Regions from separate parts of the Mycobacterium decipiens genome, predicted to be linked through region 2. Evidence: predicted binding sites of a transcription regulator. Region 2 holds the regulator's gene; the other holds the start of a gene.
The links. The regulator LexA, encoded in region 2, represses DNA repair genes until DNA is damaged. The targets are predictions, from matches to a motif close to CGAACANNTGTTCG.
Positions count from the first base shown of each region.

Region 1 (3,402 bases), 110 kb from region 2:
CCTTGCCGACGACCACGTCCACCCGGAAGTCCTCCATGGCCAGGTAGAGCATCTCCTCGGCTGGTCGCGCGATGCGATGGATCTCGTCGATGAACAGCACGTCGTGTTCGACCAGGTTGGACAGCATCGCGGCCAGGTCGCCCGCGCGTTCCAGCGCGGGCCCCGACGTCACCCGCAACGACGACCCGAGCTCGGCGGCGATGATCATCGCCAGCGACGTCTTGCCCAGGCCCGGTGGCCCGGACAGCAGAATGTGATCCGGCGTGCTGCCGCGGTTTTTGGCTCCCTCGATGACCAGCTGCAGCTGTTCGCGCACCCGGGGCTGGCCGATGAACTCACGCAACGAGCGGGGCCGCAGGCTGACGTCGATGTCGCCTTCGCCGACGGTGAGCGCGGGCGAGACGTCGCGCTCCGCCGGCTCGTCAGTCATCGGGCCTTCCCCAGCAGCGACAAAGCGGCCCGCAGGGCGCCCGACGTTGTCGCATCGTGGCTCCCGGCCAGTACCTTGTCGGTGGCTTCCTCGGCCTGTTTGGCCGCAAAACCGAGGCCGACCAGCGCCTCCACCACGGGACTGCGCACCGCGTGGCCATTGACCGCGGGTGCTCCGGCGGCTGCGCCGGCTGGGCCGACCTTGTCGCGCAACTCCAGCACCATCCGTTCGGCGCCGCGTTTCCCGATGCCGGGCACCCGGGTCAGTGCCCCGACGTCGCCGTCGGCCAGCGCCTGCCGCAGCGCCGCAGCGTCGTGCACGGCCAGCGTCGCCATCGCCAGCCGCGGCCCGACGCCGGAGACCGACAGCAGCGTCAGGAACAGGTCACGGGTTTCCCCGTCGCAGAAGCCATACAGCGTCATCGAATCCTCGCGGACAATCATCGCGGTGGTCAGCCGGGCCTCGGTGCCGTGGCGCAGCGTCGCCAGCGTCGACGGCGTCGCATTCACCCGATAGCCGACACCCGCCGCCTCGACCACCACGTGATCGAGCGCCACCTCGAGGACCTCGCCGCGGACCGAGGCGATCATCGGGCGGCCTTCAGCTTGGCCGCATAGTTGCGGCGCTGCTGCGCGGCCAGCGCTTCGGCTTTGGCCATCCGGGCGATCATCGGCGCCCGCCAGCAGTGGCAGATCGCCAGGGCCAGCGCGTCGGCCGCGTCGGCCGGCGTCGGTTTGGCTTGCAGCGCAAGGATTCTGGTAACCATCGCAGTGACCTGCCCCTTGTCCGCGGCACCGTTGCCGGTAACCGCTGCCTTGACCTCGCTGGGGGTATGAAAGTGCACATCGACACCGCGCCTGGCCGCCGCCAGGGCGATGACGCCGCCGGCCTGGGCGGTGCCCATCACCGTCGTGACGTTCAGCTGGGAGAACACCCGCTCGATGGCCACCACGTCGGGATGGTGGGTGTCCAGCCAATGCTCGACGGCATCGCTAATGGCCAGCAGTCGCTCCGACAGGGCCGCGTCCGACGGGGTGCGCACCACATCGACGTCCAGCGCGGTGAGCTGCCGACCGCGCCCGCTCTCGATAAGCGACAGCCCGCATCGGGTCAACCCGGGATCGACACCCATCACCCGCACCGCATGCTCCCTCAGGCGTTTCCGAACAACCGTTCGATACGGTAGCGGATCCCACCGACATCGCCGCGCAGGACACGCGCGGTTTGATCGATCACCTCGCCGAGCACCACCTCAGGTGGTTGTGACATCGGCCGGCACGACAGGCGGCGACGGGGCCAGCTACCCCAGATCGCAGACCGCCCGTCCGGCCCGCCGGACCTGCGGGTGGCACCGCCACCTCGGATAATCCGCTGGCACCGCGGGACCGTTGTGACACCAGGAGCAATCAAAGCTGTTACCTTAACCGCACCATCGATATTCCGCCGATCGACCAACCGCGGCGCAGTAGGCGGTACGAGAGGGTGCGTGTGGGAAGTCTGCTGGTTGTGCTCGCGGTGGCGCTGTTCATCGCCGCCATCATCGTTCTCGTCGTCGCCCTCCGGCGGCCCAAGACAGCACCCGAGCCGGGTGGTCGCCGGGATCCGCTCGCCTTCAACGCCATGCCGCAGTTCGGGCCGCGCCAGCTCGGCCCCGGTGCGGTTGTCAGCTACGGCGGCATCGACTACGTGGTACGCGGATCGGTCACCTTTCGCGAGGGTCCCTTCGTGTGGTGGGAGCATCTGTTGGAAGGCGGCGACCAGCCGGTCTGGTTCAGCGTGGAAGAGGACGACGGGCGCCTTGAACTTGCGATGTGGGCGAAACGCGCCGATCTTGACTTGCAGCCCGGTGGCCAGCACGTGGTCGACGAGGTGACGTATCGGCAGACCGAGCGTGGTCGGGCCGGGTACACCACCGAAGGCACCACGGGCCTGCCGGCGGGCGGCGACATGGACTACGTCGACTGCACCAACGCCGACGAGTCCGCGCTGCTGTCGTTCGAGCGCTGGGCGCCGAACATGCCCTGGGAGGTGGCCACCGGCAAGCCCGTGCTGCCCGGCGAGCTCACCGTCTACCCCGCGCCCCCCGCCTCGGCGTAGGACCCAGAGGACCAGATCGGTGCCGCTTCATCAGCTCGCCGTAACCCCGGCCGACGTATCAGGGGAACGGCTTGGTCTGGCGCTCAACGTGCCCGCGCCGCGGCCACTGGCCACCTGTCGACTGGCCCACCCGGTTGGTGGCCTCTTGCAGCTCGGCGTTCTGAGCGCATCACACGTCGTCACGGTCGAGCATCCCACCGGCGGCTTCTCCGAACAGGTGTCCTGCACCGCTCGCAGCCACGGGGGCGAACTGCCCGAGCGCACCGAAGCACCCGGCTATGACCTGCAATCCCGCACCCACACCCACGACGAGGTGACGTTTCGCCGGCTCGCGCGCGACCTTCGCGAACGCTGTGCTCTGGAAACCGGGTGGCTCGGCGGCGTGTTTCCCGGTGACGACGCCGCGTTGACCGCGCTGGCCGCCGAACCCTATTTGACCGGCTGGCGTTGGCGGACGTGGCACCTGTACCCGAGTGCATCCGGCGGGACGGTGGTCCATACGGCGAGCCGGTGGCGGCCATGAGCCGCAACCGGCTGTTCGGGGTTGCCGCCGTGCTTGCGGTCGCCGCCACGGTGTCCCTGATTTCCGGAATTACGTTGCTTAACAGGGATGTCGGCTCCTACATCGCGTCGCACTATCGCGAGGAATCCCGCGATGTGAACGGAACGCGTTATCTGTGCACCGGATCGCCAAAACAGGTGGCCGACACGCTCGCCAAGTACCGGGCCCCCGCGGCGCGCGCGTCCTACGGCGACACCGAGTACCTGCGCTACCGCAACAACATCGTGTCCGTCGGCCCGGACGGCACCTATCCGTGCGTTATCCGCGTCGAACACTTGAGCGCGGGATACAACCACGGCGCGTATATCTTCCT
Region 1 covers NZ_OY970459.1:1,990,055-1,993,456, reverse strand. The annotation lists gene ruvB (Holliday junction branch migration DNA helicase RuvB) at 1-430, opposite strand, end outside; gene ruvA (Holliday junction branch migration protein RuvA) at 427-1,020, opposite strand; gene ruvC (crossover junction endodeoxyribonuclease RuvC) at 1,017-1,571, opposite strand; gene AADZ55_RS09135 (DUF4178 domain-containing protein) at 1,919-2,527, shown strand; gene AADZ55_RS09130 (DUF2617 family protein) at 2,547-3,050, shown strand; gene AADZ55_RS09125 (DUF4247 domain-containing protein) at 3,047-3,402, shown strand, end outside.
Region 1: ruvC (crossover junction endodeoxyribonuclease RuvC) is a predicted target of LexA. The motif match lies at 1,594-1,607, and genes of this name have one in related genera.

Region 2 (3,402 bases):
CGACAGGTCAGCTCGGGGCTGACAAGTTGCGGTGCGCGCGCAGCGCCTCAATCTCGCGCTCGAAATCGTCCGCGGAAGAAAACGACCGGTACACCGACGCGAACCGTAGATAGGCCACCTCGTCGAGTTCGCGCAACGGACCCAGGATAGCCAGGCCGACATCGTGACTCGGGACCTCCGGCGACCCCGCGGCGCGCACCGAATCCTCAACCTGCTGGGCCAGCAGGTTCAACGCGTCGTCATCGACCTGGCGCCCCTGGCATGCCCGGCGCACACCGCGGATCAGCTTCTCGCGACTGAAGGGTTCTGTGACACCACTGCGCTTGACTACGGCCAGCACCGCGGTCTCCACGGTAGTGAATCGTCGTCCGCACTCGGGGCACGACCGGCGACGCCGGATAGCCTGGCCTTCATCGGTTTCCCGCGAGTCGATCACGCGCGAATCGGGGTGCCGGCAGAACGGGCAATGCATGGCCGCTCCTTTGCCGTCCTGACATCCGGGTATCGCAGACGACTCCGAGACTACCTGTGCGCTCCGCCGCAGAGCCACCGCAGTCGCGATGGTTGCGCGCTCGGCATCGCGGTCACCGAGTAACGTTCGCGCAGAACGGTTTCGGCGGGACAACGCGATACCGTCAGCCGACCGGCGCGATCAGTGTCTGGCCCGCGGCCACCGCCGGTGACACAAGCGCGTTGAGTTCGCGGATGCGATCGGCAACCTGGCGAGCCGGCGCATTCGGCGCTACCCGAGCCGCCACATCTTGCAAGGACTCCCCCGGTTCAACCCGCACCACGGCAAGCCGGTAGGGAACGCCAGCGGGTGAACCGGCGGACCATTCGGAGGAACCGCCGTTGATCATCTCCCCGAACTGCGCCACCAGACCCAGCCAGACGGTGATCACCGCGGCGAGCAGAGCCAGCCCCACCGTCGTGGCCGGCGTGACCGGCCTCCTGCGATGCCCCGCGATGGAAAGCCCGACCCCGATGCCGCGGTAGCGAAGCGGCGCACCCGCCGGCCTAGACCGGCCGGGCCGGCGCGATTGGGTCAAGTCGGCGCGGCGCCTGCCAGGCCCGTCGACCCGGACTCGCAGACTGGGCGGATTGGCGGTACGGGGCGGACCTGCCTGGAAAAGTGTCATGGTCGTTCCTCCTGCTGAGAAGACTATCGCTCGGGTGTTCGACACATTAGTCGCTTGTGTGTTCGATACCCGAACATTTGATCGAAGCGTGTCGCACGAGCAAAACGCTAAACCACACCACCGACAAATTGCCGGCGGTCGCACCGCGGGCATGTGCGGCGAATACCCCGCCGTACCGCGAGTTACACGTTTGTTATTCGCCGGGTTGCCCCGGTGCACCGGTGCCGCGACACACCATGTCGAACACATGTTTGATTATTGGCACGGGTGCGGCTACATTCGGTGCCATGAGCGACAGCAACGACACCTCAGTCGGCGGCGGAGCCATTGGCGCGGACGGCCGGTTGCAGTCCGTGGACACGGCGCTAACCGAGCGACAACGCACAATTCTCAACGTCATCCGCGCGTCGGTCACTAGCCGCGGGTATCCACCGAGCATCCGGGAAATCGGCGACGCGGTCGGTCTGACGTCGACGTCTTCGGTGGCTCACCAGTTGCGCACCCTGGAGCGCAAGGGCTACCTGCGCCGTGACCCGAACCGGCCCCGCGCCGTCGATGTGCGCGGGGCCGACGACGTCGCGGCGTCGCCGATCACCGAAGTGCCCGGCTCGGATGCCTTACCGGAACCCACCTTCGTCCCCGTCCTGGGACGCATCGCGGCCGGCGGGCCGATCCTTGCCGAGGAAGCCGTCGAGGACGTCTTCCCGCTGCCCCGTGAGCTGGTTGGCGAGGGCACCCTGTTCCTGCTCAAGGTGATCGGTGACTCGATGGTGGAAGCCGCGATCTGCGACGGTGACTGGGTAGTCGTGCGACAGCAAAATGTCGCCGACAACGGCGACATTGTTGCGGCCATGATCGACGGTGAGGCAACCGTCAAGACGTTCAAACGCGCGGGCGGCCAGGTGTGGCTGATGCCGCACAACCCGGCCTTCGATCCGATCCCGGGCAACGACGCCACCGTGCTTGGCAAGGTCGTCACGGTGATCCGCAAGGTTTGACGCCGGTCCGGCGGCGGACTGTCAATCCGCCTTGACGAAGCCGTTGGCTTGTGCGGCTTCCTCGCTGACAAACCAGAGTTCGGCGAGCGTGTCGTGGTACAGCGCACCGGCGGGCGTGTAATACAGACCGAAGCTCACACTGGCTTTGATGGGATATCCGTTCGGCATCTGGTACGGATCCTCGAGCGGCAGATGGATCGCCGGGCGCACATCCGCGCTCGATGGTTGCGGGGGTTCTGCGGCCGCGTGCCGCCCGCCTCTTTCTTCAGCTGCGGGTACCGCCGCCTCCGAAAACGCAGTGTCACCAATATCGGCGTCCGGAGCGTGGACGTCGGGTACCGCGGCTTCGGGGTCCGCCGCTTCCGGAACGAAGGCCTGCGGAACGAAGGTCTCCGGTACCACGCGTTCCGGAACGATCGGATCGGGACCGACCGATTCGGAAAGGTCGGCTTGCGACACGACCGGTGTCGGAGTGGTGTCCACCGCGTCGGGGTCTTCGTCGTCGACCTCGTCCTCGATCCCAACCCCGCCGGGTCCGGACCACAGATCGCTGCCGTAGCCTTCGCCACCTGGAACGTCCTCGGCCACACCGGCAACCGCCCCGGCCCCTCGCGGCCAACTGACCCGCGGTGCGGATCCCCCGTCCGGCACCGGACGTTCCGGCGGGAACTGCTCGCCGAAGCCGAAGTGCTCGGAACCGAACTCTTCGTCGCGCGGCCAGTCCCCATCAGCCGTGGTCTCGTATTCGGCATCCGGGGCTTGGTCATGATCGTAGGCAGCGGTGTCGCGGCGACCGCGACGCCGACGCAACCCGAACATCCCCAACGCCACCAAGACGATAAGAAGCACCGCCGCGCCAGCGGCCCCCAGCCACCACCACTGCCAGGTGAACTTCTTGCCATGCGGGGGCATCGCCGATGTGCTTGGCTGGTTCTGCCCCGACACCTGCAGACCGGACAGCAACGGCGCCAGATTCGCGGGCTCCGTGGTGAACGTGTTTTTTGACCGGTTCCACGAAATCTTGCCGCCGGTGAACGTCTGTGCGACAACGTCGCCATCCACGGTCTGGTCCGCAACCGGGGCGCCAAGCTTGCCGTTGGGACCGCGAAGCTTGTCCCATGCCGCCTTCATCGCCCCGCGCACGACGAACGCGCCGTGGTCCGGAGTCCAGAAGATCACCGGCTTGTCGGCCGCGGAAAACAGGGCGATCCGGCTGGAGGGCCCGAAACCACCGTCGGATTCGTTGGCGATGGGGAAACCCAGAT
Region 2 covers NZ_OY970459.1:1,882,663-1,886,064, reverse strand. The annotation lists gene nrdR (transcriptional regulator NrdR) at 8-472, opposite strand; gene AADZ55_RS08600 (LysM peptidoglycan-binding domain-containing protein) at 636-1,139, opposite strand; gene lexA (transcriptional repressor LexA) at 1,427-2,137, shown strand; gene AADZ55_RS08590 (LGFP repeat-containing protein) at 2,159-3,402, opposite strand, start outside.